DNA from 2 places in the Fodinibius salicampi genome. Region 2 is predicted to be linked to the other one. Evidence: riboswitches for the same ligand, from Rfam matches in the RefSeq annotation. Region 2 holds a riboswitch; the other holds the start of a gene.
What was found. Region 2 has a riboswitch for thiamine pyrophosphate ahead of ABEB05_RS08530 (TonB-dependent receptor). Riboswitches for the same ligand answer to the same signal wherever they lie in the genome.
Positions count from the first base shown of each region.

Region 1: linked by a shared signal. The riboswitch ahead of thiL (thiamine-phosphate kinase) and the one ahead of ABEB05_RS08530 (TonB-dependent receptor) in region 2 are both predicted to bind thiamine pyrophosphate.

Region 1 is NZ_BAABRS010000005.1:11,520-27,601, reverse strand. Features, by position in the region: gene ABEB05_RS15455 (DUF2235 domain-containing protein) at 344-1,360, shown strand; gene ABEB05_RS15450 (response regulator) at 1,576-1,983, shown strand; gene ABEB05_RS15445 (YhdH/YhfP family quinone oxidoreductase) at 2,021-3,019, opposite strand; gene ABEB05_RS15440 (aldehyde dehydrogenase) at 3,016-4,383, opposite strand; gene ABEB05_RS15435 (SDR family NAD(P)-dependent oxidoreductase) at 4,386-5,204, opposite strand; gene ABEB05_RS15430 (DUF2339 domain-containing protein) at 5,380-7,065, shown strand; gene ABEB05_RS15425 (M20/M25/M40 family metallo-hydrolase) at 7,145-8,800, shown strand; gene ABEB05_RS15420 (DsbA family protein) at 9,001-9,585, shown strand; TPP riboswitch at 9,677-9,772, shown strand; gene thiL (thiamine-phosphate kinase) at 9,820-10,851, shown strand; gene thiD (bifunctional hydroxymethylpyrimidine kinase/phosphomethylpyrimidine kinase) at 10,862-11,701, shown strand; gene tenA (thiaminase II) at 11,729-12,403, shown strand; gene ABEB05_RS15400 (ECF transporter S component) at 12,422-12,994, shown strand; gene ABEB05_RS15395 (ABC transporter ATP-binding protein) at 13,005-14,519, shown strand; gene ABEB05_RS15390 (energy-coupling factor transporter transmembrane component T family protein) at 14,509-15,303, shown strand; gene thiO (glycine oxidase ThiO) at 15,325-16,082, shown strand, end outside.
Region 2 is NZ_BAABRS010000002.1:138,842-154,923, forward strand. Features, by position in the region: gene ABEB05_RS08520 (recombinase family protein) at 1-345, shown strand, start outside; partial or broken gene ABEB05_RS08525 (YifB family Mg chelatase-like AAA ATPase) at 396-1,292, shown strand; TPP riboswitch at 1,378-1,473, shown strand; gene ABEB05_RS08530 (TonB-dependent receptor) at 1,544-3,976, shown strand; gene ABEB05_RS08535 (glycoside hydrolase family 43 protein) at 4,189-5,151, shown strand; gene ABEB05_RS08540 (M14 family metallopeptidase) at 5,261-7,786, shown strand; gene ABEB05_RS08545 (carboxylesterase/lipase family protein) at 8,000-9,640, opposite strand; gene ABEB05_RS08550 (NUDIX hydrolase) at 9,776-10,501, shown strand; gene mutS (DNA mismatch repair protein MutS) at 10,647-13,331, shown strand; gene ABEB05_RS08560 (hypothetical protein) at 13,730-13,891, opposite strand; gene ABEB05_RS08565 (GntR family transcriptional regulator) at 13,962-14,855, shown strand; gene ABEB05_RS08570 (DEAD/DEAH box helicase) at 14,948-16,082, shown strand, end outside.

The DNA of each region.
Region 1 (16,082 bases), on a different contig from region 2:
GTAAGGGGAAGGAGATTTTTTTACTAGGGCAGGGTGTTTCCCCTTACTATTTACTATGGGAAAGAAATTACCCTTACTAGGACAAGGTGTTTACCCTTATAAGGGGAAGATGTCTCCCCTTACTATGGGAGACTGTTTCCCATATATATGACAAGGATCATGCATTAGTGTTGCACGGCACTTGCTGCATTTTAGTTCTCAAAACTGCTACTGGTTATCTCCAATGGATTACTTTATATGTTATTTATGCTGTATTTCTTACATTCATTTTAAGAAGTACAAAAAACCTGAGGGATATTTTGAGAACGGCCAATAGCCGTTTAAAAACTAACGGGGAAAAATTATGCCTAAAAATATTGTCATACTTTCGGATGGGACGGGTCAGGAGGGAGGGGTAGGTCACAATACCAATATCTATAAGCTGTTCAACGTTCTGGAGTCGCGGACCAAAGACCAGGTTGTCTATTACGACCCGGGGCTTGGGACGCACGATACCGGGCGGCTGGGCATGCTGTCGGGTTTTGGTATTTCCAAAAATATCAAAGACTGCTACCGGTTTTTGTTTGAGAATTACCAGTCCGGTGATCAAATCTTTTTAATTGGCTTTAGCCGCGGGGCAACGACGGTTCGCAGCCTTTCCAGCTTTATTCATTACTTTGGCATCTTGCCCGAATCACGTCCAAAGCTTATCGATCAGGCCTACGGCATATATAAAATCAAGGATGAGAAAAGACGAAAAGAAAAGGCAGGCCAGTTTATTGAAAAGCACCACACTATGTGGACCCGCATCAAGTTTTTGGGCTGCTTTGATACGGTTGCCGCTCTCGGTGCTCCGTTTAAAAGTCTCAGTGCTATTCTGGACCGGTTTCCGCTTTTCCGGCATCAGTTTCACAACTTAACGCTCAGCGAAAGTGTAGAGCACGCTTATCAAGCCCTGGCTGTTGACGACGAACGAAAAACATTTCATCCGGCGCTCTGGAATCACGAGATCAAAGAGTACCAGACGCTCAGCCAGGTTTGGTTTCCCGGCATGCATACTGATGTGGGTGGTGGATATCCGGAGCATGAGCTTTCCGACATCCCATTTATCTGGCTGTGTAACAAAGCCGTTTCCTGCGGAATGAAAATCTATGAGAAGGAGCGGATTCATCTTTCTCCGAAGGCAGACGGAGTGATGCACGATTCACGAAGTGGCGGGATCAATAAGTTTTATCGGCGGGAAGTGCGCAGCTGGCCAAAGAATCGCCCTGATAAGCCTGTTATTCATCAAAGTGTATTGGATCGGGCAGAAAAAATAGAGTATAGTCCCTGGATCTTAGATACGGAATATGAAGTGGAGCCTGAGGCGAACATATCTTAAGTATTAGCTCCATAAATGATTGGGAATAAGCCGATTGCCTACCTGTGACGTTGGGTGGCTGAGTATCATTTCCCTCCCCCTTCAATATAAAATCCATATTATTAACTATTTTTAATAAACTCTTTGAGTCTATAGCTTTTTTTGGGTACATTATTAAATAATTTTAATGTTCAAGGAGTTTTTTGTTGGAAACAAAGGCTAAAGAATCGGTACGTATGGCAGAAACTCAAAAAGGCAGGGTCTTAATCGTAGAGGATGATCTTCTTTTGAGTATGGTAGAGGAGCGATTGATCAATAATTTAGGTTACGAGGTTGTTGGAAAAGTTTCATCCGGAGAGGAAGCGATTAAAAAAGAGAAAGAGCTTAAGCCCGATGTGATTGTGATGGATATTTCACTGAAGGGTAAGATGGATGGTATAGACGCCATGAATGAAATTCGCAAAAGTTCGGATGTAGCCGTTATTTATCTTTCCGGAAGTTCCGATGAAACCCATATAGAGCGTGCCGGTGAAACCAATTATTCAGGCTATTTGACGAAGCCCATTACAAGCGGAGACTTACGAGGTCCGCTGGAGGAGGCTATGGAATCAATAGGGGTAAATGTTGATTCAGATGATGAATAAGCTATTATCGGAATCATAAACTTATCTTTATCGGTATTTATACATTCAGATCTACGACCGTCCTTCCTACCTGTTTCCCCTCTAATATATTGTCGATTTTTTGATTGAGCTCTTCGAGCGAGCAAGATTGGCTTATCTTTTTTAGGTGTGCCGGCTTCCAGGATGAAGCAAGCCGTTTCCATAGCTTTTTTCGCAGCTCCATAGGGCTATATCCACTGTCGATTCCGGCTAAATTAACGCCCCTCAGGATAAACGGATATACGCTGGTATGCAGTTCGTGGCCCAGTACGTTTCCACAACAGGCCACCGTCCCTCCCTGTTTGGTCTGCCGCAGGACCGTATCAAGCATGAGTCCGCCTACCGTATCTATTCCCCCGGCCCAGCGTGCGGAAAGCAGCGGTTGCCCCGATTGATCCTGCACTTTATCCCGGTGAATAACCGAAGAGGCCCCCAGGGATTTGAGAAAGGATTCCCGTTCCGTTTTTCCTGTGGCTGCCGTTACCTGGTACCCTAACTTTGCCAAAATGCTTATGGCCATGGTGCCTACACCGCCGGTTGCACCGGTCACAAGCACCGGACCGTCATCTGGTTCAACATTATTATGTTTTAAGTGGTGGACACCGATGGCAGCGGTTAATCCCGCAGTACCCAGCGCCATGCTTTCGAACAGGGAAAGACCAACCGGCAAAGGAACAACCCAGTCGCCGGGCACCCGGATATACTGGCCAAAGCCGCCGGGAGTATTTTGCCCCAGGTCATAGCTGGTTACAATTACTTTGTCCCCTTTTTCAAACCGGTCATCACTGCTTTCTTCAACAATGCCGGCCGCGTCAATACCGGGAATGTGGGGATATTGTTTGGTGACGCCTTTGTTGCCGGTAGCAGAGAGTGCATCTTTATAGTTAAGAGAGGAAAAATGAACCTGAACTAAAACCTCATGTTTGGGCAGCTTGTCAATATTCCATTCACGTATGCTGCGTTTGAATTGGCCATCTTCAGTTTCTTCGACAACAAGTGCTTTAAACGACTGATTCATAGATATTTGGTTAGTTTTTTGAGCCATTTGAGATTGCCTTCGTAGGGCGGATAGCGAAAAGGATTTTTAATCCAGGAGCTTCTTTTCATTATACTTTTTTGGTGTGTAAAAAGATCAAAGCTGGATTTGCCGTGATAGTTTCCGAAACCGCTATGCCCGATTCCACCAAAAGGCAGATCGGGATTGCTTAAATGGACCAGAGTGTCATTTATGCATCCGCCGCCAAAGGGAATGTTATCTATGATTTGTTGCTGGGTGGACTTATCCGGGGAAAACAGGTAGAGGGATAGAGGCTTGGGTTGTTCTTTTATTTTCGAAATGGCCTGGTCAAGATCCTGGTAGGTGAGCACTGGCAGGATGGGCCCAAATATCTCTTCCTGCATTACCGGATCATCCCAGCTTATTTGGGTCATTACGGTAGGAGAGATATACAAGTTATCTGCATCGGTTGATCCGCCTGAGACTACTTTATTGGGATCGATCATCTGTTTAAGCCGCTGAAAATGATCGCGGTTTATGATGCGGGCAAAATCAGGACTTTCAGCGGGATCACTACCGTAAAATTCAGTGATATTCTGTTTAATCAGAGAGCAGAACGTATCCAGCTGTGATTCATGAACATAAACGTAGTCTGGACTCACGCAGGTTTGTCCGGCGTTGATGAATTTACCCCAGCTGATACGCTTGGCAGCGAGTTCAAGATCAGCGGCATAGTCGACAATGGCGGGTGATTTTCCACCTAGTTCCAGGGTGACAGGCGTAAGCTGTTCGGCCGCCGCTTTCATAATGATCTTCCCAACACGGGTGCTGCCGGTAAAGAAGATATAGTCAAGGGGTTCATCGAGCAGTGCCTGTGTAGTATCTGCATCTCCCTGAACAACATGCAGATAACCGGAGTCGAAGTGTGTGTTGATTATTTCTTCCAACAATGCGGAAGTATTAGGAGCCAGTTCCGAGGGTTTGATAATCGTGCAGTTACCAGCGACCATTGATCCCAGTACAGGATTTAGCGAAAGCTGTATCGGGTAGTTCCAGGCCCCGATAACCAGCGAAACGCCAAAAGGCTGTGGATAGATATAGCTCTTTGACGGAAAGTTGAGGAGGGAGCTCCTCACTTTTTTCGGTTTGCTCCAGGAATATAGGTTTTTTACAAGGTGATCGATCTCTTTGTAGAGTATTAGCAGTTCGGTGCCATATGTCTCAAGTGGTGGCTTGCAGAAATCTTTTTGAAGTGCCGCAAAAATTTCTTCTTCATGCTCCTGTAAAAGTGATTTAAGACGAAGGAGTTTATTTATACGGAATTTCGGATCCCGGCTTTTTCCCTGCTCAAAGAACTGGTGCTGGCGGTCGACAATTTCTTCCATAGCTATGATTGATCTCTTCCTTTGAAGGTATCCATTGAATGGTAAACGCCAAACAACTTACCTGCAACATAATCAAAAATTCTGGCAGGAAGTATCCCACGCAAAAACGGCAGTAGTTTAACCATGAAGGGAGCGCGGAGGTGAATTTTATTCTTTTTTATGGCTTCAATAACTGATTCCGAAAAGTCTTCAGGGTCCAGCAATGGCGTTAAAAATGGGGGCGTAACACCTGCAAACATACCAGTATCAATATAACTGGGTTCTACTGTTGTGACTTTGATGCCGGATTTTTGCTGCTCCAGTTCGATGCGGAGTGATTCCGACCAGCCGATTAGGCCCCATTTGCTGGCTGCATACACCGTCATCCGGGGATTTCCCATCAGGCCGGCCGCGGAAGCTATATTGACAATGTGTCCGCTCCCTTGTTTCTGCATGCTTGGTAAAAAAGCACGGCTAACGTGCATAGCTCCCAGCAGATTGATATTGATGGTCTGCTGTATCTCCTCGGTTGAACGCTCTGAAAATAAGCCTCCAATGATAATTCCGGCGTTGTTTATAATGATATCTATATTGTTTAGTTGATTGAGCAACCGTTCCGCAGCCTCGTAAATCTGATCGGGATCGGCAATATCTACTATATTGGTTGCTACTTCTGCCGAGCTTCCCCAGAGTTTATGCTCAGCGGATTCAATATTCTCCGGATTATTATCCCAAATTATAATAGCATTGGGCTCATCTTTTAAAATCTGGATAGCCATCAGCAAACCTATGCCGCCGGCGCCCCCGGTAATAAGTACGTTTTTATCTTTGAATGAACTCATTATATACCAATAACAATATTCTAGTAGCTAAGACTCCTCAAAAATTTATAAACAAAGATTGCTTTTAGCTGGGCGTGCCTGACTCTATTTTGTTATTTTAAAAAAGTATAACAATTATATACAGCGGAAGATAGCACGGCCTTTTTAAACGCTTATCGTATTAAATATTCGGGATATGTCAGATAAAAATGATAAAGAACTCCATGAGCGAATGCGTCATTTGGAGAGGAGAGTAGAGCAGCTGGAAAAGCAGTTGCGGGAAGAGAAAGAAAGAGATCTGGTAACGCCGAAGCCCTCTCCGGAAGATCAGTCATTTGCCCAAAAACGCAGTGAGGAAACTGGCAGCAGATTTATTCCCGATGAAATTCAATTCGATGAACAGTGGCTTAATCGCATCGGCATTGGGCTCCTGTTAATTGGAGTAGCTTTTCTGTTTAAATATTCTGTAGATCAGGGATGGCTTATTCCGCCGGTTCGCAGTATGATAGGGCTTGGTATTGGGATGTTCCTCTTTGGGTCCGGATTGCGGATGGATGAATCGATGAACCCATTCAGGCAAATCATGCTGGGAGGAGGAATCGGGGTATTTTATATCACTGGCTTTGCAACCTACCAGCTATATACGTTTTTGCCGGTAACGATCATCTGGCTTTTTATGATTGTGGTGACGTTACTGGCTCTTTCACTTTCCCTGCAGCAAAATGAGCCCATTCTTTCGGTAACGGGTATCCTGGGAGCTTTGGGAACACCCTTTATGCTCTACAGCGGTTCCGGAAGTGTGGTAATGTTAATGGCTTACACCGTTCTCATACTGGTTGCCGCTGCTGTTATTTATTATAAAAAGGGATGGCAGTCGCTGCTCTGGAGTATATTAACCGGCGGTCTTACCGTAGTGGGAGTGGGCGTAGTTACCACTTCTTTTTATAGCGAGCCGGCTACCGAGATGGATCGCTGGATGCTGCAGTTTGGAGTAGTAGTATGGGCATTGTGCAGTTGGGGTATTGCCGTTGCCCGTAACATAGGGGAACCTGTAAGGGAAGCAAGTGCTGCTGTTCACCTGTCGGTTTTTGCCGTGCCGCTGTGGATTCTACCCCTGGTGGTTATTAACTGGGAGCTTAACGAAGAAAGTCTGGCTATGGTGGCATTCGGACTGGCAGCCATTGGTGCCGCCGGCTATTATACCTTTCAACACAGAAAGGCTTCAACTTTGGCGTTATCTCATGGATTGATGGGACTAATAATGGGAACTATCGGCGTTATTCTATTCTTTGAAGGAACGCCGCTGTATATCATCCTCGTGGCCGAGACGGTTGCGCTGCGTTATATTGCCATGCAGACCGGTGTATCGCGATTAAGCATCGGCTCTCACTTTCTATTCCTGGTGGTCTTGCTATGGACGTTCAATGCCCTCAGCGAAATCAGCTATTCGGAGGAGGCTTCACTTTTAAGTATTGACGCCTTTTCCCAACTGATATTTATAATTGTTAGTGGGACCTATCTGTCCGCTTGGCTGCCCCAGGAGGTTCCTCAAAAATTATATCGTATTACTAGTCATTTACTGCTTCTTTTTTGGATCTACCAGATGTTTTCCATGTTGTCAAACGGTCAGGCTTGGGTTACCATTACTTGGGGGCTATATGCCATTGTTCTTATTGCCGCTGGGTTTATAAAGTTCGGAAGAGATGTCCGTTTGACGGGCATGGCCACACTTTTTTTAGTCGTGGCAAAGCTTTTTTGGGTTGATCTGGCACAGCTGCAGGCTCTTTGGCGCATTCTTTTGTTTATTGGCTTCGGTGGTGTACTGATGCTTTTGGGGTATTATCTTCAGTCAACACTGCACAAAGCCGAATCGGAAATATAACTTGGCAAAAGTTGAAAAGGCCCGTACTTTATTAAGCTGATATAATAATCTTAACCGGAAGATTTTTTTAAATAATATTATGAAGAAACTGTTTCTTTTTGTGGTCGTGGCAGCAGTAGCCGGATGTATGCGTTCTCCAATTACTGAAATAGCCGATACGATAACCGAAGAGAGCCTGATGGAACATATCGAAGTCCTTTCTTCGGATGATTTTATGGGGCGCGGTACCGGTACGGAGGGGGAGAAAAAAACGGTCGATTACCTGATTAGTCAGCTTAAGGAGAATGATATAAAAGGTGGAATGCCCGATGGAAGTTATGTGCAAGAGGTTCCGTTAATTGGACAGAAAACGGATGAGAATGCCCAGCTGACGATCACTAAAGGAGATGAGGCGATATTAACGCTGGACTATTATACCGATTTTATGGCGTGGCCGGCCAATATGGAAGAAGAGGTTTCTATTGAAGAAGCAGATCTTGTTTATGTAGGCTATGGCATCCAGGCCCCGGAAGAGGATTGGGATGATTTTAAGGATACGGATGTGGAAGGGAAGATATTGGTTGTTAAAAATAACGATCCCAATAGTGATCCGGATCTTTTTAAAGGGGAGACACGACTCTATTACGGTCGATACGATTATAAATATGAAAAAGCACGGGAATTGGGAGCGGCGGGGGTGCTCATCATTCATACAACTCCCACAGCTGGTTACGGCTGGAATGTGGTTTCAAACAGCTGGAGCCGCGAGCGATTTTACCTGCGTTCTGATGAAAGTGCCCGTGACTCGCCAACCGTTTTTAATGGCTGGCTAACCAAAGATGCCAGTAGTGCTCTTTTTGAAAGTGTGGACCTCGACCTCGAGCAACAGCTAAAGGCTGCAGAAAACCCCGATTTTGAGCCTGTTCCGCTGGAAGGACTATCGCTGAATATTGAGCTGAAGGCAACCTATCGAGAACAGAATTCAAAGAATGTGCTGGGAGTTATCGAGGGAACAAACAATGATCTTAAAGGTGAGTATGCCGTTTTTACCGCTCATTACGATCATTTGGGTGTCACACAGCCGGTTAAGGGTGATTCCATCAATAACGGAGCACTGGATAATGCTGCCGGAGTTAGTGCCGTACTGAATATGGCGCGTGGGTATAAAGAACTTCAGCCGCAGCTGAAGCGAAGTTTATTATTTCTGTTTGTAGGTGCAGAAGAGGTGGGATTGCTGGGCTCAAAGTACTGGGCCGTAAATCCAACGGTGCATCCGGGGAAAGTGACGGCCAATATAAACCTGGATGGAATGAATGTATATGGTAAAACTAAGGATATTGTACTGGTAGGATACGGCCGAAATAGTGTTAGCGATGTAATAGAAGAGGTTGCCGGGGAGCGTGGAGTGGAGGTGAAGCCCGACCCGCATCCGGATCGAGGCTATTTTTATCGGTCGGATCATTTCCCGCTGGCAAAGCAGGGCATTCCGGCAATTTTCCCCAATACGGGAACGGAATTTGTTGATAAGCCCGAGGGCTATAAAGCAAAGGTGGACAGCCTACAGGATGCCAACTATCATACAGTTGACGATGAAATCAACAAGTATTGGGACTTAAGTGGAATGGTTCGTGACGTCCGGCTGTTTTTTGATGCTGGTTACCGCATTCTGAATCGCAATGAGTTGCAAAGCTGGGATGAGGGAGACGAGTTTAAACAGAAGCGCCTGGAAATGATTCAGGAAGCTGAAAACCAATAATATTTTTTAAAGAAAAACGATTTAACCTTAGGGAACAATCAGCTATATTAAGCTGAAATCGGAGCTGCCCCTATTTTGTGTAAACAAGATCAAAATAGATAATAGCTTTTGAGCTTGAAATAATAATGTTTTGAACGGATAGAGCATTAGCAATTAATTTAAATAAGATTTTAGAAAAGATGACTTTGTTGAACAAAAATATGATAGTTGGGCTCTTAGCCGCCTTTTTGCTGGTAGGATGTCAAAATTCAGATACAGAAGCACAATCGCAGAATTCGAATTCAGCTGATAAAGTAACCATAGTAGAATATAGCGACTATCAGTGTCCGGCCTGTGCTTATTTCCATCCCATGGTTGATCAGCTGAAGCAAAATTTTGGAGACTCGGTAGAAGTACAGCTGCGCTATTTCCCATTAAACAGCCACCAGTATGCGGCGCTGGCTGCACGGGCTGCGGAGGCAGCCAAGAATCAGGGCAAGTTCTATGAAATGCATTCCCTGCTTTTTGAAAACCAGCAGCAGTGGTCTCAATCGGGTAATGCAACCACAGCCATTATTAACTATGCCCGTAAAATCGGACTGGATATGAATCAGTTTACGGATGATTTGAATTCTGGTGAAACACAACGAGCGGTAATGGAGCAAAAAGAGGAAGGAGTTGACCGGGGCGTTAATTCTACACCAACCTTCTATATTGAGGGAGAGGAAGTTGATCCGCTGCCAAGAACTTATGAGGAGTTTGCTGAACTGGTTAGGGCAGAACTGGAAGAACAACAAAGTGAGTGATCCGGTTTTAGGTACAAGCCCCAGACATAAATCTGTCAGGTTGCATTAGACCTTATAAAAGGATAGCTTTCTTCTTTATTGAAATCCTATTGCTTGTCGTTAGGAGTGCTGCAGGAAAGTGGCTGAGATAATATCCTGACTACCTGATCTGGATAAAACCAGCGGAGGGAAACGACAGATCGAACGAATGATTTTTCCTGCCTCCCGGCGGCGAGCAGCATAAAAAATAGTTTTATGGCTGATTCGCCCTCATCACAAAAAATTAGCGATCTGAGCGAAGAGGAAATTATTCGCTTGTTTTCAGGTTCATCTATCCCCAGGGGAGCGATGGGAATAGGAGATGACTGTGCCGCAAGCGAGGGACCCGGTGGATTGGAACGGCTTATCAGTACCGATCTGTTGGTCGAGGATGTGCACTTCCGATTAGATTCCATAAATGCGGAGGACTTGGGGCATAAAGCCCTGGCAGTTAATATCTCTGATATCGCAGCCATGGGGGGAACGTCCGATGGATATTTTCTTTCGCTGGCCCTTCCCGGAATGGTATCGATAAATTGGCTCCAAAGATTCCGAAATGGGCTGACTGACCTCGCTCAAAAATATGACATCCCGTTGCTGGGGGGAGATACGACCCGTTCAGAATCTCATATCATGATATCGGTCACCATTATGGGGATTGTCAATCCTGATAGCTTGAAACTGCGCAGTATGGCAGAGCCGGGAGATCGAATATGTGTTACCGGTCCCCTGGGCGATTCCGTTGCAGGACTTAAAATATTATCCCATCCCCATAAGTACCAATCCCTCTCCGATAACCACCGCAAAAAGTTGATTCAAAGGCACTGCAAGCCCGACCCCGCGGTGTATGAGGGGAAATGGCTTGGGCAGCAGGATGAAGTTCACGCCATGATTGATATTTCCGACGGACTATTGAGTGACGTCCGTCATATAGCTGAGCAAAGTGATTGTAAAATTGAAATAGCCCTGGATCGACTCCCGCTTACGCCGGCCTTTGAGGCATTTTGCAGTATTGAAGGGACAGATAAACAGGCCCGGGAATTGGCAGCTGTGGGTGGAGAGGATTATCAACTGCTTTTTAGCGTAGCCGAAAGCCATATATCCGATTTAAAAGATCAGTTCAGAGAGAAGTTCGGCAAGCCTTTGTACGATATAGGTAAGGTTACAAAAAGGGAGCCCAGAATCGTTACACTTTGGGATGGCTCGCCAGTGGAAGTGAATGAACAGAAATTTAAACATTTTAGCTGATTGTAATTTTATGCAAGTCGAAAACGACCAGTCATATGATCGCGTGTTGACTATCGCTACTTCAGATAGCGGCGGAGGTGCGGGAGTGCAAGCGGATCTGAAAACCATTTCGGCGTTGGGTTGTTATGGCATGTCGGCTTTTGCAGCCCTTACCGCCCAGAATACCCGCGAGGTTCGTGCTATTCATGAAGTGCCGCCTGAGTTTTTGAAAGATCAGATCGACGTTGTGGTTGAGGATATAGGAGTGGATGCGGTCAAGATAGGAATGCTGTTTAACGGCGAATTGATGGAAGCTGTTGCCGAAAGTATAGCCCGGCATAACTTGCAAAATATCGTTCTGGACCCGGTTATGGTATCGCAGAGTGGGGCAAAGCTTATAAAGGATGAGGCGGTGGAAACACTGCGAGAACAGCTGTTTCCTCTATCTGATGTCATTACTCCCAATCTCCCGGAGGCCGAACGATTGTTGGAGTATTCAGTTGAAAGCCAGCAGCAAGTGGAAGAGGCCGCGCGTGATCTTTTGGAAATGGGTCCGAAAGCAGTACTGCTTAAAGGGGGACATTTCCGGGAGGACCAAAGTACAGATTGCCTGGTACTCGATAAAACGGACGAAAAGACAGGAAAGGATGTGTTCTGGTTTGAGGCCGAGCGCATACAGACGGATAATACCCATGGAACAGGGTGTACCCTGTCCTCGGCCATTGCTTCCGGCTTGGCTAAGGGAGACACGCTGCCCGAAGCCGTGGATAAGGCCAAGGTTTATATCACCGGGGCAATCAAGGCAGGCAGCCGCTATAGCATAGGAAGCGGGGGCGGACCACTACACCATTTTCATAATTTTTGGAGCTAATTAATACCTAAAAACAAAAGCTGAATAATGAAATTCACGGATAACCTATGGAATGAAATTGAACCTATATACGATGCTATCCTTGAGCTTCCTTTTATCAGGGAGCTTACGGCGGGCACCCTCTCCGAGGAGATATTTCTATTTTACCTGAAACAAGATACGCTCTATCTCGCCGATTATTCACGGGCGCTTTCGCTGGCCGGTATTCGTTCCGATAGTAATGAGCAGGCCCGGCAATTCTTGAATTTTGCCACTAATGCCATTGATGTAGAGCGAAAATTGCACGGCGAATTTTACGAACAGCTCGATGCAGGGACTCAATTGCATAAATCTCCTTCTTGTTTTTCATATACGAATTTTTTGTTGGCCACGACAACGATGAAAGATAATGCGGTGGCTATCGCAGCGCTGTTGCCTTGTTTCTGGATCTATCGGGAGGTAGGACTTCATATTTACGAAAACGCAGCCCCGGATAATCCCTACCAGGATTGGATTGATACCTATGCAGGAGAGGAATTTAACGAGGGCGTTGAAAAAGCGATTACTATCACTGACCGGGTGGCTGAAGAGGAACCGGAAAGTCGGCGCGATCAGATGACCCATGCTTTTGTTCGCTCTTCCCAGCTTGAGTGGAAATTTTGGGATAGCGCCTACAAAATGGAGCAATGGAAACATCAACCGAAGAATGCTATTCCGGCTTAATTTACATAAACAATCAGAATGAATAAGCAATATCGGCTTAAGCTAACCGACATACTGGTAACCACAGTTATTGCGCTGGTATTTGGAGTTATCTACAAACTCTGGGGACCGCTATACTATGCTATCAGGCCATTGGGGATGCACCTGGAACAACTGATCTATGGAATGTGGTTTATTGCAGCAATAGTCGCTTATTTGCTTATCAGAAAGCCGGGCGTGGGATTGCTAGCCGAGGTAGCGGCGGCCTCGGGAGAATTTTTTATGGGATCTGAATGGGGACTAGCCGTATTGCTCTCCGGAGTAGCTCAGGGGTTGGCCGCAGAACTTATTTTTGCCGGGGTCGGCTATCGCAAATATACGGTCAGTGTAGCTATAGCAGCCGCAGTAGCAGCCACACTGGGATCCCTGGTATTGGATTCACTACAGGGATATATTGGTGATTTGGCCCTATGGAACCTTTCGCTTTTGGTTGGTTTTCGGCTGACAGGAGCTATCGTAATTGCCGGATGGATGGGGCATCGATTGGTAACGGCACTTGAAAAAACCGGAGTGGCAGAATTAGTTCGTCCCGTGGATACGCTTAAAGTTTAATTCTAATAGGATGAAAGAGAATCCAAACGGAAATAGCAATACTGATCATCTCGCTGCCCGGGTAGCGGATTTAAAGCTTCGGTTTCCGGCTAAGCAAACGCTGTTGTTTGATGGCTTGTCGCTGGATATACGTCAGGGCGAAAAAGTATTGCTGCTGGGGCCCTCCGGGTCGGGTAAATCTACATTGTTGAAAGTGATGACCGGGCTTGTGCCGGTAGCGGTTGAGCTTCCTGTTGAGTGGGCCGACCGCAAGTGCTTCGATTCCTGGGGTTATGTATTTCAGGATCCTGATGCCCAATTCTGTATGCCGTATGTGGATGAGGAGATCGCATTTGTATTGGAGAATTTGGAGGTTCCCCGGAGTGAAATGACCGGATATATTCACCATTATTTACAACAGGTCGGCTTACATTTTGAAGATATACACCGGCCCATTGAAACGTTATCGCAGGGACAAAAGCAACGGTTGGCCTTGGCATCAGCGTTAGCGTTGCAGCCGGATACATTTGTACTGGATGAGCCTACTGCCTTATTGGATCCGTCCGGAACTACCGCTATTTGGGAACATGTTCGTCAGCTTGGACGCGATAAAACCTTGCTTATTGTGGAGCATAAGATCGAGGAGGTGATCAATTTTGTAGACCGAGTAATCGTATTAGATAAGCAGGGAGAATTTATAGCAGACGACTCGCCGGAAGTGATACAAAATCGGTACCGTCAGTTGCTGGATCGCTACGGCATTTGGCATGCTGAAAGTTGGGCAACCCATGATCAAACAGCTAATATAATTCCTTTTTCGGAACCCGCCTCTGGCGAAAATAACAATCCACCTCTGCTCCGGATTGAAAAACTCAAAGGCTATCGCGGCGATGAGGTTCGTATGGAGCTTCCGGAACTTCAGGTTGAGGAAGGAGAATGGATTGCGATTACCGGTCCGAATGGGGCCGGGAAGAGTACGCTTTTGTTGGCGCTTATGCAGCTTATTAAAACGGAAGGTAAATACCATTTGGAGGGGAAACGAATTAAAAGTACCGGACAGGTAGCATTAGATATTGGATTTGTATTCCAAAATCCGGAGCTGCAGTTTGTGGCTCAAAGCGTCTTCGAAGAGATAGCCTTTACTATACGCCAGCTGCAGTCCTCCTCGGACGATATGCAGCTAAAGGTTGAGCAAGCCTTAAAACAGTTTGATTTGAAAGAAATGAGCGAGCAAAACCCGTATCAGCTTTCAACGGGACAGAAACGCCGGTTAAGTATAGCTTCTACAACCATAGTTGAGCGTAAACTTTTATTGCTGGATGAGCCCACTTTTGGACAGGATGCCGGTAATACTTTTGCTATCTTGGAAGAGCTGGAGCAGCTGAGGAATGACGGGACTTCTATACTAATGGTCACGCACGATCCGGAAATCGTTCAGCGATACGCCACGAGGGTTTGGGAAGTCCGGGACGGACAGTTACAGTCGGATTACCCTGGCTACAGAATGCATGAATCGACAGATAAAAAGGTGAATCATGTTATATAGCGATCGACATCCCTCATGGCTACATGGGATTAACCCGTCCTTAAAACTGGGACTCATGATTGGAGGCATTGTAGCTATTTTATTTATCCATAATATCAATGTGATTATACCGCTTGTTTTAGCGTTGATACTCATGCTTTTTTTGGGGTCGGGACAACCGATTTCAAGAGTATTGCTGTTCCTGATTCCCTTTCTTTTTGTTTTTGTCTCGACCGGTGCCTCTATGATAATGTTCGGCAAAGGAGAAACCCTCTGGTGGCAATGGGGTCCGGTGATTATTAGCAGGGAAAGTTTTTTCAGGGGAATGCATGTAGGATTCCGGGCTTTTAGTTTTGGATTGATCGGACTCCTGTTTGCGCTTACAACGCGACCGGTATTGCTGTTCTATTCGATGATGCAGCAACTGAAGTTACCTCCTCGCTATGCTTATAGTTTTATGGCCTCGCTGCGTATGTTGCCATTAATGCTGGAAGAGTTCAAAACGCTTAAACAGGCGTATCAAGTTCGGGGTATTCTATTGATGAAAAGCTGGAGTGGCCTGATGGAGGGAATTCGGCTGTATGCGATTCCTCTGCTGGCCCAAAGTATTCGCCGCGCCCAGCGTATTGCGGTTGCGATGGAAGCCCGTCGGTTTAATAATAGTAAGAATAGGACGTACTACTATCGCTCGGGCTTTTCCTACGCAGATGGCTTGATGGTGGTATGCTGGATTAGCATTTTCACCGGTGCATGGTTGATTGGTTCCTGGTGGCCGATGTTCACTATTACTGATGTACGGTTTTGAAGTTTGAGGAAAGATTAAAAGATGCAGAATAAGTCTCAACATATAGCAATTATTGGCGGGGGTATTATAGGCCTGGGAATAGGCTGGCAATTGGCTCGCCGTGGCGTAGAAGTTACGGTATTTGAAAAGGGACGTGCCGGAGGTGAGGCCAGTTGGGTAGCAGCAGGGATGCTAGCTCCCTATGCCGAGGTAGGATTCGAAGAGATTGATCTTATGAAGCTGGGGCAGCGAAGTCTGCAACTGTATCCACAGCTGCTGGATGAACTCTCGGAAGAGGTCTCATCGGTCCCGGTATTTGACCGGTGCGGTACGCTGATGACCGGCATTGATCGCGATGACACGGAACGCCTTAAGCGACTGTATGATTTCAGGGAAGAGCTGGAGCTCAGTGTGGAATTAATTACCGGTACGGAGGCCCGGGCACGAGAACCCCTGCTTTCTCCAAATGTTGTTTCAGGGATCTGGTTGCCGGAAGATTCCCAGATCGATAATCGTAAGCTCGTACAGGCGTTACGAAAAGCCCTTGAACAAGCAGGGGGGAAGCTCAGGGAAAAGACAAAGGTTGAGAAAATAAAGACAAGAAATTCCTCGGTAGAGGGAATCGTCACCGGAAACTCTGAATATGCCTTTGATAAAGTAGTGGTAGCCGCCGGTTGTTGGTCACAGCAGCTAGCCGGTATCCCTGAGCGTTTTCGTCCCCCCATCCGGCCGGTAAAGGGACAGGTTGTTACGCTGGAAAAGACGGATGATTGTCCGCTTAAAGGGACCGTACGGTCACC
Region 2 (16,082 bases):
GATATTGAGGCCGAACTCACCCAACTTCGTGAGGTTGCAGAACGCACAGGTCAGCGAATAAAAGATATTACTGATCTCTGGAAACGTGTGGAGGAGCTGGATGGACAGGCACTAATTGATTTACGGGTAAAACTGAACCAGAAGCTCCGACGTTTAATAGATAAGATTGAGGTCGGGTGGAAGGAGAATATAAAGGGAGGGCAATTCCTGAAGCTTGATTTATATTTTGCAAATGAGATACTTCGAGAGATGCGGATACCAGGTGATCACAAACTACCCCGTAAGGATGAGTCAAAGGGAGATGTTCCACTTATTGCGTTAAAGGATTTTGAGGTGTCTTCATAGCTTCCACGCACAGGATTAATATTTTTTTTATAATTATTAGTTGTACCCTATACACGGTTATTATGGTCGGTCCGCCGGGATCGGGCAAGACCATGATGGCACGGCGCCTGCCCGCCATCCTGCCGCCCTTAACGCTTGATGAGGCCCTGGAAACGACTAAAATTCATTCCGTGGCTGGCCTATTGCCCGGAGGAGAGGCCTTGGTTACTGCACGTCCATTTCGTTCTCCGCATCATACAGTATCTGATGTCGCCTTGGTAGGCGGCGGGAGCATTCCGATGCCCGGAGAAATATCTATGGCTCATAATGGGGTGCTGTTTTTAGATGAGCTACCGGAGTTCAAGCGAAGTGCACTGGAAGTGATGCGCCAGCCGCTGGAGGATGGTTCGGTAAGTATCTCAAGAGCGCGAATGAGTGTCAGTTATCCAAGTCGTATTATGTTGGTGGCTTCAATGAATCCTTCACCTACGGGCGACTGGTATGATCCCACCGATCCTTCCGGTTCCACACCCGCTCAGATGCAGAGATATTTGAGTAAAATCAGTGGTCCGCTGCTTGATCGGATAGATCTGCATATTGAAGTGCAGAAAGTGAGCTACGAAGAATTATCATCTAAGGCCAAAGGCGAACCCTCTGCTGCTATTCGGGGACGCGTAATTGAGGCGCGGGAAATACAAACACGGAGATTTATGGGAATAGAGGGCATTTATTGTAATGCCCAGATGAATACCAAAATGTCACGCAAAATTTGTGCGCTCGATACAGCCGGAAAGCAGATGCTCAAGAAAGCGATGACGGCCCTGGGGCTTTCGGCGCGTGCCTATGATCGTATCCTGAAAGTATCCAGAACCATAGCCGATCTTGAACAATCTGAAAATATTCGCTCGAATCATATAGCGGAGGCTATTCAGTATCGAAGTCTCGATCGGGAGGGCTGGCTGGGATAAGAGATATCCGGTAGTTAAAAATAGGAATCATTTCTTTTGAAGATCATTTTATTAGCCGTTATCTTTAGTGTGCAATAAAAACACAACCCATGGTTGGGGGTGCTTGCAAAAGCAGGCTGAGATCATACCCTGAGAACCTGACCCGGATAACACCGGCGTAGGGAAACCCGGTGGCGTTATCGTCACCTTCAGATCAGCATTTCTTGCAAGTTCATCTCCCGCTCTTATAACTCTATAAGACGGAGGAACTTATGTTTTACAAACAATTATTACGCACAGTTTTTCTGTGTCTGCTCACTGCGATAAGTACATCAGTCGCAGCGCAACAAGCCATTACGGGAACCGTAACCGATGCCCGAACGGGTGAACCGCTGGCGGGAGCCAATATTCTCCAGGTTAATACCTCAAATGGTGTTTCAACCGAAGTAGACGGTACCTTCTCTCTGGTATTGTTTGAAGAAGAATCCGCCCAAATTACAATTACCTATGTGGGCTACAAAAACAAGACGATAGATACGGCAGAACGGGATACGCCGCTTGATATCCGGTTGACGCCTGAAGCGATTATGAGTAACCAGGTTTTTGTACAGGCTTTACGCGTGGATGAGGCCTCTCCAATGGCTTATGAAAACCTGGAACGTACTGAAATTGAGTCTTCTAACCTGGGGCAGGATATGCCATATATGCTTAGTGGGATGACTTCAGTAACGACTACTTCGGATGCAGGGGGCGGTATCGGATATACGGGCTTGCGTATTCGGGGCGTTGATCAGGGGCGTATTAACGTTACGATCAATGGAATACCGGTTAATGATGCTGAATCGCACGGCGTTTGGTGGGTCAATATGCCCGATCTGGCTTCATCCGTAGAGAATATTCAAGTGCAGCGTGGAGTGGGAACATCTACCAATGGAGCCGCAGCATTCGGGGCTACCATGGATATACAGACAACCCAGATGCGTCCCGATCCGTATGGGGAGGTCAATACTTCTGTCGGCTCGTTCAATACCCGGAAGGCTAATGTCCTGTTCGGTTCCGGACTTATGGATAATGGCTGGCAGGTTCAGGGCCGCCTGTCTAAAATAGAATCGGACGGGTATATTGACAGGGCGGAATCGGATTTGAAGTCATTCTATTTGTCAGCAGCCCGGCACGGAGATCACAGTCTGTTACGGGCCGATGTATTCTCGGGAAAGGAGAAGACCTATCAGGCTTGGTATGGCGTACCTGAAAGTCGTATTGAAGATGGTGACCGTACATATAATCCTGCCGGTACAGAAAAGCCGGGAGAGCCTTATGACAACCAGACGGACAATTACCAGCAGGACCATTACCAGCTACACTATTCATATCAGCTGGGTGACAGCTGGAATGCGAATGCGTCTCTTCATTATACATACGGACGCGGGTACTACGAAGAGTATAAGGCCGACCAGTCCCTTCCCACGTACAGCATTACACCCGTTGAACTGCCTGATACCACAATTAGTCAAAGCGATTTGATCCGGCAGCTCTGGCTCGACAACCACTTTTACGGGATGGTCTTTTCTACGGATTATCAGCACAACGACCAGTGGTCGATTACCCTGGGAGGCGGTTATAATGAATATGACGGCGATCATTTTGGGGAGGTTGTTTGGGCACAATTTGCCGGCGATAGTGATATGATTAATGATCGCTATTATTTTAATAATGGTTTCAAGACCGATTTCAATACCTATTTGAAAGGGGAGTTTAAGCTCAGTGATGAGCTGACGGCCTTTGCGGATGCACAGATCCGGCACATTACCTATGACTTCCTTGGTAAGGATCAGCAGGAATTGCCGGAAGGTGGACAAGAAGTTGTGGATGTGCAGCAGAGTGACAGGCTTACCTTTTTCAATCCGAAGGCAGGACTTACCTATCGTTTAGAGGAAAATCATCGTGCATTTGTTTCCCTAAGTATTGGGAATAAAGAGCCCACCCGGAATGAATATGTAGATTCCACGCCCGAAAGTCGTCCTTCTCATGAAACACTCTACGATTGGGAGGCCGGATACAAAGGGTCTTTTGAGCGGTTCCATATAGAGACTAGTTTCTATTATATGGATTACAAAAATCAGCTTATTCTAACGGGAGAAATTAACGATGTGGGAGCTGATATCCGGCAAAATGTACCGGACAGCTATCGTGCAGGAATAGAACTGATGGCAGGTATCCAGCTACTCGATGGCCTTGAATGGTCGGGCAATGCCACCTTAAGCCGCAATAAGATTCAGGATTATACTTATTACCTGGATAATTATGATACGAACAACCAAGAAACAATGACCTACGAGAATACGGACATCTCCTTTTCTCCCGATTTTATTGGAAATTCTGTGTTACGGTATAGCATGAACAATTTTTCAGCTGAGATATCAACCAAATATGTGTCGCGTCAATACCTGGACAATACACAAAGCCTGAGTCGTTCAATTGATCCGTACTTGGTTAATGATCTTAGACTGGGATATAACTGGACAGCGGCACCGCTGTTTAAAGGCATAGACCTCAATTTGATGGTTAATAACCTGTTGGATGAACAGTATTCATCCAACGGATATACCTTTGGCTATATAGCCGGAGGCGAGGAGCAATTCTTTAATTATTATTATCCACAGGCCGGACGCAATTTTTTGTTTCAGCTCTCGTTTAAACTATAGTCGACAGATATATTGTAAGATTAGATTAGAAGGTTGAAAGGACAGGCCCCGTAATGTAAGGGTCTGTCCTTTTTTATTGTCTGATTTAAAGAGTTAAAAGCGGAATTACTTCCATTACGTTTTAATAGAAAAGCGCATATAAAAATCTATTGCAGCAATGCGGGAATAAATCTATAATAGGGACAAATAATTTTTAAGAGAAATATTTCCCTATGACTTTCAAAAACAAGTTCCCTGCAGTCGTTCTATTGGTTTTTACGTCGTTGATATTAACTGCTATTTCTTGTAGCAGCAATTCAACAGAGGACCATTACCTGTTTTCTTATTTTACAGGCAATGGGGAGAACGGATTGCATTTGGCTCATAGCACTGATGGAATGAATTGGGAGGCTATTAACGAGGGGAAACCGTTATTGGAGCCGAAGGTAGGAGAGGATCAACTTATGCGTGATCCTTCGATTGTACAGGGATCTGACGGAACTTTTCATATGGTGTGGACGGTCAGCTGGGGTGAAAAGGGAATTGGATATGCCCATTCGGAAGATCTGATCAATTGGTCGGAGCAACAGTATATTCCTGTTATGGAGCATGAACCGGATGCGTTGAATTCATGGGCCCCGGAGCTATTTTATGACGAAGCACAGAAGGAGTTTATTATTGTTTGGGCTACAACCATACCGGGACGTTTTCCTGAAACCGACGGACAAGATGGAGACCAATATAATCACCGCTTATACTATACTAAAACCAAAGATTTTAACTCTTTTAGTGATACTGAGCTTTTCTATGATAAAGGATTTAATGTTATAGATGGCGCAATTTTTCATACCGGCGATCAATACGCTATGCTATTGAAAGATGAAACCAATGAGCCTTTTCCCCCTCAAAAAAATATTCGTCTTGCATTTGCGGATAAAGTTGAAGGTCCATGGTCTGAACCCACGGAACCTATTACCGGAGATTATTGGGCAGAGGGCCCTACAATCTTGAATATAGACGGAAGATGGCATCTCTATTTTGATAAATATCGTCAGGGTAGTTTTGGGGTATTGGTTTCAGATGACCTGGAAGAGTGGGAGGAATCTTCAGAAAACCTGGAAATGCCCGAAGGCATACGTCACGGTACGGCTTTTAAAGTATCTGCTGAAGTCTTTGAAAAACTTTCCGAGCTTTGATGACTTGCGCCTTCTTCGTCCTGATTGTAAGTTCAATTCAATAAGAATACCGATCTGATCGAAATATCAGGTCAATCAATTTTTGCAAATATTTATGCTGTTGATACGGATGAAATATCGTTTTTTAGGGATCTTTCTATGTTTATCCGGACTGTTGAGTGTCCATAATACTGCAAAAGCTCAGCTGCAGTCGCCTTCTCAATTTTTAGGATATGAGTTGGGAAGTCAGTGGACTCCACACCATAAGGTGATGGATTATGTGGATCACTTGGCGGAGGAATCTCCTATGGCCCAAGCAGAGACCTATGGCGAAAGCTATGAAGGACGTAACCTGAAACTGATGTATGTGTCTTCAGAAGAAAATATGGATCGACTGGAAGAGATCAGGCAAAATAATCTGCGGCGCGTGGGACTCATCAATGGTAAGGCGGATGATGATGAAACGGCAATTATCTGGTTGAGTTATAATGTACACGGGAATGAGCCCTCCAGCAGCGAAGCAGCTCTGGAAACATTGTATGAGTTGCTTCGCGCCGACAACCCGGAAACCAAAGAATGGCTCGATAATACCGTTGTGATTATAGATCCAATGCTTAATCCCGATGGACGTACCCGCTATACAAATTGGTACAGGCAGTCAGCTGGTGAGGAGCCTAACGCCAGGTTGGATGCCCGGGAACATCACGAGCCGTGGCCGGGGGGACGTACCAATCACTATTATTTTGATCTGAACAGGGATTGGGCCTGGCTAACCCAGAAAGAAAGTTGGCTCCGGTTGCAGAAATACCAGCAGTGGATGCCTCATATCCATGTAGATTTCCACGAACAGGGCTACGATGCCCCCTATTATTTTGCGCCTGCTGCCGAACCTTTTCATGAGGCCATAACGGATTGGCAGCAAGATTTTCAGTATACCATCGGTAAAAATAATGCCTCCTACTTTGATGAAAATGACTGGCTCTATTTTACGGGCGAAATCTTTGATCTTTTTTACCCCAGTTATGGAGATACCTATCCCATTTTCAACGGGGCGATTGGCATGACCTATGAACAGGGTGGACACAGCCGGGCGGGACTGGCTATCAAAAAGGTAGAAGGAGATACCCTGACGCTCCATGACCGATTAATCCATCACAAAGTGAGTGGACTTGCTACCATTGAAACCGCCTCTGAAAATGCCGGAAAATTGGTTGAGCAATTTTCTTCTTACTATAATAATTCCAGGAATGAACCGGAAGGTGAATACAAAACGTATGTTATAAAAAGAGATAATAGCACGGATAAAATACAATCTCTTTTAACGCTGCTGGACCATCATAAAATAACCTATGGCAAGGCATCGGATAGCCGGTCGGTTCAGGGATATAATTATCAGACCGGTGAAACGGAACGTGTGGAGGTTACCGAAGAAGATTACCTGGTGAGTGCCTATCAGCCGAAGTCGGTACTGGCCCGTATCTTTTTTGAACCCCGTCCCCAACTGGTGGATTCAGTCACCTATGATATTACAGCTTGGGAGCAGCACTATGCCTTTGGTCTCGATGGATATGCGTTAAAAGAACGACTGGATGTAGAACCCGCTCCGAAGCCACAGAAGGAAATTAATAACACCGAAGCTGGGGCTCCCTATGCGTATTTGGCATCGTGGAAGGATCTTTCAGATGTCCGTTTGTTAAGTGCCCTGTTAAAAGAAAATATCCAAATACGTTATTCCGAAAAATATTTTGAGGTTGATGGGGCAAGCTATGACCGGGGTACACTAATTATTACCCGTCGTGATAATAAAGATTATACTGGCGATTTTGATCGTACCATTCAACAGATTGCCAATGAACACAAAGAACAACTTAAGGCGGTGCCCACAGGTTTAGTGGAAAAGGGGCCCGATTTTGGTTCTTCATCAGTACGTTATTTGGATGAACCCAGGGTTGCACTGCTCGTGGGAAGGGGGACTTCGTCTAATGGAGTAGGAGAAGTGTGGCATTTCTTTGACCAGCAGATAAATTATCCGCTAACTATGCTCAGAACCAATTATTTCCTGGATGTGGACTTGAATAACTATGATGTTTTGATTTTACCTCCGGGCTCTTACAGCGATCAGATTAATGAAAAGCGATGGGAGGTGATCAGGGAGTGGATACATTCCGGCGGTCGCTTGATAGCACTGCAAAGTGCAAATGCGATGTTGGCCGGAAAAGATGGCTTCGAACTGAAGCGAATCAGCCCGCCTAGCAATGATAGTTCTTCCATATCTGTAGTTGAAAGTTTTGGAATGCAACAGCGGGAAAATATTTCGGATTTTAACGCGGGATCAATTTATAAAATAACGATGGACCCGACACACCCATTGGCCTTCGGCTATGATGATCCTTACTTCTCACTAAAACTGGATGCGGATGCTTATGCCTTCCTGGAAAAAGGGTGGAATATAGGTATCGCAGAAGAAAATGCCCACATGAGTGGCTTTATAGGATATAGAGCTAAAGAAGACCTTGAAAATACACTTACTTTTGGAGTCCAACCAATGGGGAGCGGATCAGTGGTCTATATGATAGACAATCCGTTATTCCGGGCCTTCTGGCACAATGGTAAACTGCTGTTTGGTAATGCCCTTTTTATGCTGGACGGGAAATAAGGTGAGATGGGTTCGATTTCGAACAGATTTTTGTTGGAGGAGTAAGGTTAGAGGTTCTTCAATTGGAAATTAAAAATTAGGTGACAGTGGTCGGACCAGATAAACTAAAGTCACTAAAAAGTACAGACAAATTTAACTTGTCCGTGCTGACAACAGTTACAGCCGTTGATCATAGCTCATGCCAGCGCGGAGATCAGACAGAAATTCGTCTGTTTAGTTTTGATCTTGGTAATACAGTTCATCCAGCAGCAGGTACCGCTCTCGATGTTGTTCTTCTTTGAGTTGAGTTTCGGGTCCAATGTAAATCACTTTGGGAGTATCGCCTTCATTCAGAGCAGACCAATAGGGCACCCCGAGTCCATTGGGGTTTTTATTCTTGATAAAGTTTGCCGCATAATTTTGGAAAATATCCGAAACTTTGTAATCCTCTTCCGTCCATGCGAAAACATTATTTGAGGGCAAATTTCCCATCAGATATTCAATTTCAACCGCATGGGCAGCTCCTTTAGGTTCCGGGAAATCATTGTTTCCCTCTTCGCCATTATTCTGATCTTGCCCCTGTTCTTTTGCCATAGGCGGACGTGGATGAGTATAATAATACCGGTAAACAGACTGAGTTCCTGTCTCGCTGTGGATATCACTCCACTTCCAGGTACTGTAACCGATAAAGCGATCACTTGCCAGATCGGTAGCTGAATAAACGGCTTCTTCCGTAGTTGAAGCCGGATAAAGCTTCAGGATTTTATCGGCATCTTCACCGTACAGCTCTTTTACCTTTTGAGCATAATTATCCGGAGTGGGCTCATTGCCTTGCATGATAAACTGGTAATTCATCTCCTGGGAGTTCCATCCTATAAAAAGGGGCACATTAGCCTGTTCCGCATCCGCATAGATTTCAACCGGAGCTTTCGGGAAAAAGTAACCGTCAACGGTGGGACTAAATTGCGGTGCTTGCTGCTTTCCGGTATGCTCTAACAGAGTATCGGCATCTATTGCTCTCAATTCCGAAAGAGATTGGACATCGATAAAATCAGCGAATTGTTGACCCGTATTTTCAGCTTCTTCAAGGGGTACGGCCGGGAGGGCTCCCATGATTGATCCACTTTCACCAATAGCCCCGGCAATAAGATCTCTTGAAAGCGGAGATGCCATCTGGGCACTCACAGAAATCGATCCCGCTGATTCCCCGGCAATGGTAATATCGTTCGGGTTCCCGCCAAAAGCAGAAATATTATCTTTAACCCACTGCAGGGCTTTAGCCTGGTCGAGTAATCCATAATTGCCGGAAGCATTATGTGGCGATTCCGCTGTCAATTCAGGATGAGACATAAACCCAAATACACCCAGGCGATAATTAACGGTAACCGTTACAATGCCGTGGTTTCGGGCCATGCTGCCGCCACCATATCTGGGCTCCGAACCGTCTCCGGCCATAAATCCTCCTCCATAAAAATAAACCAAAACCGGAAGATTCTTATCCACCGACTTAGCCGGTGTCCATACATTAAGATACAGGCAGTCTTCACTAAATCCTTCCGAACGGAAATTCATGTCGCTAAATACGGGCAGCTGCATACACCCTGGCCCAAAGGTTTTTGCTTCTCGTACTCCTTGCCAGTCCTCGGGATTCGCAGGGGGCTTCCAGCGCAGGTCACCGACTGGGGGCTGTGCAAAGGGAATGCCTTTATAAATGGCAATTCCGGAATCATCAATTCCTTCTATTGTACCGTTTTCTATGGTCGTTTGTGTGAGGACGGAGCGTTTATCGGATTGGGCATTAGACCGAGAGGCGGTAAGCATTAACAGAAAAATTATAAATACAGCCGTAGAAGAAGACCGTTTATTTTTAAACATGGTATTCAATTTTATAATGAATAACTTCAGAGATAGCTACGCGACTGTTTAATGATCAACAGTTACTATTGTTACGCTATGCAACAATAGTAATGATTTTTATTTTACGGTACAAACAGAAGGATATAAATGAGCATGGAAGAACATACTGGAAAAAAAAATTATGAGGTTGACTGGAATGAATATCTGCCCGGTGTAGCCATAGATTGTGTAATCTTTGGCTACCATGAGAAGGTGCTGAAAACTCTAATCCTGGAGTACAAGGAAACGGATTTTTTTGCTCTGCCCGGTGGCTTTGTCCTTAAAGATGAAAACCTCGATGAAGCGGCCAGCCGCGTACTTTTTGAGCGTACCAGGCTTCAGGAAATAAGTTTGAATCAGTTCTATACATTTGGAAGTCTTAGTCGCTTTAATCCGGAACCAATGCGGATTGTCATGCAAAAAAACGGGCTGGAACCAACTAAAAGCCACTTTTTGCTCCAGCGGTTTATGTCAACGGGTTATTATGCACTGGTAGATTTTAAAGAAGCCGAACCCATTGCCGATTTTTTATCGGACAGCTGCCAGTGGTATGATATTCATGACTTGCCGTCTTTGTTATGGGATCATGAGCAGATCATCCAAAAAGCGCTGGAAAGCCTCCGGGAAAACATTGATCACCGGGCGGTGGGATTAAACCTTCTGGATGATGAATTTACCATGCGCGAGTTGCGTAATCTTTATGAAACGATCCTGGGCAAAGAGTTGAATCGGTCTGGTTTCCATCGGAAAATGGTTAACTCGGGCCGCCTGAATCGAATCGGGAAGAAAAATACGGGTAAGGCACATCGGTCTCCATACTTATATCGGTTTAATACCTAAGGGGAAGATTATCGTATTGATTTGCCGTAATTAATTCCTGTTTTTTAAACCAAAATCGTTCGAATAAGGCTTCTTAAAAAGCAGTCAATTTGATACTTTATATTAATATTGAAACAAATTCAACGTATTTAATTCATATTTGTCGATGAGTACCACGAAGAAGAAAGATTTAACGCCGTTGATGCGCCAATACCATGAGATCAAGGAGCAGCACGAAGGCGCTATTTTACTTTTCCGGGTGGGAGATTTCTATGAGACTTTTGCCGATGATGCCAAGCTGGTGAGCGAAGAGCTGGGTATTACGCTCACTAAGCGGAATAACGGCAGCGATCAGACGCCCCTGGCTGGCTTTCCATACCACGCCCTGGACACTTACCTGCCGAAGCTTGTGAAGAAAGGCCATCGGGTAGCGGTTTGTGAACAGGTTGAAAATCCCTCGGAGGCCAAAGACGCGGGACGCAAGGTCGTATCCCGTGAAGTGACGGAAATTACGACACCCGGCGTTACCATGTCGGAAAAGCTACTGGAGCACAAGCGGAACAATTACGCGGCGGCCGTTTACTGGGAAGGAAAAACGGCAGGCGTAGCTTTTTCGGATGTCTCAACGGGAGAGTTTGCCCTTAGCCAGGTAAAAAAGGAACAGTTGCATGATCTGCTGCAATCAGTCACTCCTTCAGAATTACTGCTTCCGAAATATCTGAAAAATAATGTCCCGGAAGCGCTGCTGGACTATAACCTCACGTTTATTGAAGAGTGGGTATATGAAGGCGATTATGGCTATAACCTGCTTACGGATCATTTCGAAACGCATTCTCTTAAAGGATTTGGTGTTGAAGAACAGGGAATTGCTCAAATTGCCGCCGGCGCGCTGATGCACTACCTACAGGAAACGCAAAAAGCGTCTCTGGGCCATATCAAACGGCTGCAGTCTTTTGAAAACCAAGAGTATATGGCGCTGGATGGGTCCACCAAGCGAAATCTGGAACTGACGACCACCATACAGGAGGGACAAAGTGAAGGTACGTTGATCTCCATACTGGATGATACCATAACAGCAATGGGCGGACGCCTGCTGCGTAAGTGGATTATGCGTCCCCTCAAGCGAATGGGCCCCATACGGGATCGGCTGAATTCCGTTGAAGCGCTGAATGTGGATCACGATATCCGGGAAAAGCTCCGTGAGGAATTAGATCAGGTAGGCGATCTGGAACGATTGATATCACGTATTTGTGTGGGCCGGGCCAATGCGCGGGACCTGGAGAAGCTTAAGCTTTCACTGGCCCAAGTGCCCCGCATTAAGATGCAATTTAGTCAGCTGGAGGAGCCCCTGTTAAATGATATCCGGGAACGGATGAAGCTGCTGGTAGAGGTGCAGGAACGTATTGATAAAGCGATCGTGGAAGATCCCCCGGCCAGCGTGCGCGATGGCGGTATTTTTGCGGATGGTTTTAATGAGGAATTGGATGAACTGCGAGACATCGCCCGTAATGGAAAGAATTATATCAGCGAAATTAAAGATGAACTGGCCACAGAAACCGGGATCAAGTCGCTTAAGGTGGGCTATAACAAGGTGTATGGCTACTATATCGAAGTGACCAATACGCATGCCGAAAAAGTGCCTGACCATTTTATCCGCAAGCAGACGCTGGTCAATTCGGAACGGTATATTACTCCTGAACTGAAAGAAGTCGAGGAAAAAATACTTTCTTCCGAGGAGCGCAGTAAAACGCTGGAGTATGAGCTTTTTGAAGAGCTGCGCCTGTATGTAGCAGAATTTGCTGAGGATGTTCAACAAATTGCACAGGCCCTGGCCGAACTCGATTGCCTGCAGAGTTTTGCGCAGGTAGCCTACAATAACAACTACTGCAAACCTGCTATTGCCGACGATCAGGTTATTGACATTACCAAAGGCCGCCATCCGGTGGTAGAGAAAACACTCCCACCCGGCGATCCTTTTATTCCTAATGATATTCATCTGGAAAACGAAGATGAGCAGATTCTCATTATCACCGGTCCCAATATGGCGGGTAAAAGTATTATCCTGCGCCAGACGGGACTGATCGTACTTCTTGCCCAGATTGGTTGTTTTGTACCGGCCGAAGAGGCGCATATCGGGCTGGTAGATAAAATATTTACCCGGGTGGGTGCTTCCGATAATCTGGCGGCTGGTGAAAGTACATTCTTGGTCGAAATGAATGAAGCCGCAAATATCCTTAATAATGCCACCCGCAATTCGCTGATTCTTCTGGATGAGGTAGGCCGGGGGACAAGTACCTTCGACGGACTAAGTATTGCCTGGTCGTTAGCCGAATATCTGCATAATCAACCATCCGTAGCAGCTAAGACCCTTTTTGCCACTCATTACCATGAGCTGAATGAGCTGGAAAACATGTACGATCATATCGTCAACTACAATGTGTCGGTCAAAGAGCATGACGGCAAGGTTATTTTCCTGCGTAAGCTGGTGCGCGGCGGGGCCGACCACAGCTATGGTATTCAGGTAGCCGATATGGCGGGGCTGCCGTCTATTGTCATCGAGCGGGCGAAGGAAATTCTCAAGAATCTCGAAAGCCATAGCCTGGATGTCACCGACAGCAACGGCACGCTCGAAGAGGGAGCCAAGAAAAAGAAAGCGGCAGTCAAGAAGGCGGCGAAGGAGATGGAGAAGCAGGAGCAGATCAACCAGCCGTCGCTGTTTCAGGCTCAGCTGGATCCCAACATTGAAGTGCTGATGGATAAGCTTGAAGCCTGCGATCCCAACCGAATGACGCCCATCGAATCGTTGATGCTGGTTTCGGAGCTAAAAAAGCTGGTGGATAAGAGTAATTAGTTTCCTGGATGTCAGATAGCGGATGACAGATTCCGGATTGCGGGGGACTCATCCTAAAATAGGACTTTTGGGACGCACCGTGGTATGTCCACACAAATATCTTCTTAAAATAGTATAACAATGGTACATCTACTCCCACACAGATAATGTTAGGTTCCTGAAGTAGGGTACTTCAGGATAGTGAAGTACCCTGCTTGACTATAGTGGAATGGTCTGGTTGAGGAAGGGGACATACATAGTTCCAATTTTAAGCTATTGGTTTTAGATCAGTTTAGACTTAGCGGTGTTTGTGTCTCCAGTAAGTAGATCTCTGGAAGACTTGTAAGGATCTCAGCGGATTTTTTGTCCATTTCTCTACTCTAAATATTTTTCCAGCGTGGGAATCAATTGCTCACCTTTTAATGAGCTATCCATTTCCAGGACAATGCCGTCAGGTCCAATTTAAAAGTATCTGGATAACCGCATACTAAAAACTCCGAGCTGTAATTGCCGGTTTCTTGAGCCGAGAGGGAAGAGACAAAACAGATAATGAGAATCCCCCATAAAACTGATATCTTCATGATGATGAGCTTTTAGCAGATACTTTGCCAACTGAACAACATTCAATACTAAAATTAAATCCAATTACGGTTGAAAACTTCTGCCAAACATATTGCAGACCGGATCCGGTTGATGATTGCGACCAAGCAGTTTCAGGTAGGCGAAACGTTGCCTTCAACGCGTCAACTGGGGCAACAGCTGGAATCCAGTTTTCATACCGTACGGAAGGCGTATCATATTCTGGCTGATGAGGGCCTTATTCGGGGTGAGCGTGGCAAAGGCTTTATCGTAGAGCGGCAGAATACGAACCTGGATAAAGGCGATCGCCTGGAGGTAGGAGCCGAGAAAATCCGAAAGCTGCTGGAGGAGCTTATTGGATATGGCCTGGATGAATCGGAGCTGGATGAACTTTTCCAGGAGCAACTGAGCTTTATGGAGTGGCCCGATCGTATTGAAAGTTGCGCCAGTATTGGGGAAACGGACGAGCTCGGAAAAATGGTGGCGGATGCCATTAAAAAAGAGGTGGGCGTACGCAGCCGCGTGCTCAATGCCAATCAATATAATGAAACGGTGAAGTACGATGCGCTTTTTGTCCCCGTTCAACTGGTGAATAAGTTCCGGGAATTTGCGGAAAAGGGCCGTCTGCTGCCGGTGGTATACAGTATTGATCCGGATACCCTGTTGTCGATTGTGGATCGTGCGGCTATTGAAACAATTGGATTGGTAACGGCTGAAGATCAGACCATCCCCAAGGTTATTGACGAGCTGAAGGTGAGTATTAAATTCGGCGGTTCCTTTGTAGCGGGGGCCACTTATGGGAAATCTTTGCCGTTGTTTGTGCGGGAGACTGATCTTATCTTGTATACCTCCCAAAGTGCAAATTTGGTTGAGCAGAAGATTCCTGAGCGTAAACGAATAAAACTGGAGTATCGCATTTCTGAAAAAAGTGCGGAAACCATCCGGGCGGAGTTATGGGATCAATAAGCAATTAAGAATAAAGAAATAAAAAATAAGACTTGTTATTGCCTTTATGGTGATTGGAAACCTGCAATCTTTAACTTTTAACCAGTAACCGATTGTCTGATAAGCGCATAAAAAAACTCATCAAGCGGGCATTGGAGGCAATCAATGCTGAAATTGAGGCAGTACAAGAAAAACCTGCCCGGGACGTCTTGTTTAAGGGAGTCCGTTCGGAACATCACCCGCCGGGAGTTTTTCATTACGAATTCGAATCAAAAAACACCTCACTGCGGTTTGCAGAAGTTATTCGTGCCGAAATAGAGGGATATGATGAGGAGTTTGAACTCTATCCTGTGGAAATAACGGATGAAAAAGCCGTACTGCATTTTCCCCACAATTTTGGGGATACTCTTCCGAAAGTGAGCCTGGAATGGGAGAACGATTTTGTGCTCCGAAAGTTACGCATGGAGCTTGACAAATTATTGGATAAACACAGCCGGGATGAGCGCCAGCGATTAGAGCGCCTTTTCTTTCCCGATAGTGAGCATCATCATACGGATGATGATAAAACCCGGGTATTGGATGACAGCCGGCGTAACGAGTCCCAACACGAATCGCTACTAAAGGCATTACAGAACGAAGTGCTCTATGTATGGGGACCACCGGGGACGGGAAAGACATCCACGCTGGGATTTATGATCGCCAATTACCTGGTTAAAGGGAAACGGGTGCTTTTTGCCGCTAATACCAACCGGGCTGTGGATGTGGGATTACTCAGCACGCTTCAGGCCCTGATGTCAGTGGAGAAGGAGCATCTCGAAGAGAAAGTGACCCGTTTTGGAGAGATGGCACTGGAGAGCGACCACCTGGAGCAGGTACTCTTCGATCGTCATCTGGAGGAAAAGTCCAAGAAACAGGAACAAAAAGCAGCAGAACTTTCCAATCTTCTGGGAAAATATCAGAAACTCCAAAAGGAGATTGATAACCTGATGGAGCATGGGGAAACGGTTCCGGAGGAGTTGGATGAGGAAATTGCCCGGCTGGGAGAACGACTTGACAAGTATGGAGGAGAGGCTGCCGTGGAGGAAAAGATCGACCGTCTGGTTACCGTTAATGAGCGGGTAGAACTCGAAAAGAAGCAGCTGGTAGCCTCAACGCTTGCCAAAGTGTGTACCTCAGAACTACTTGACGGACAGGAGTTTGATGCGGTAGTCATTGATGAGGCCTCAATGGCTAACCTTCCCTACCTGA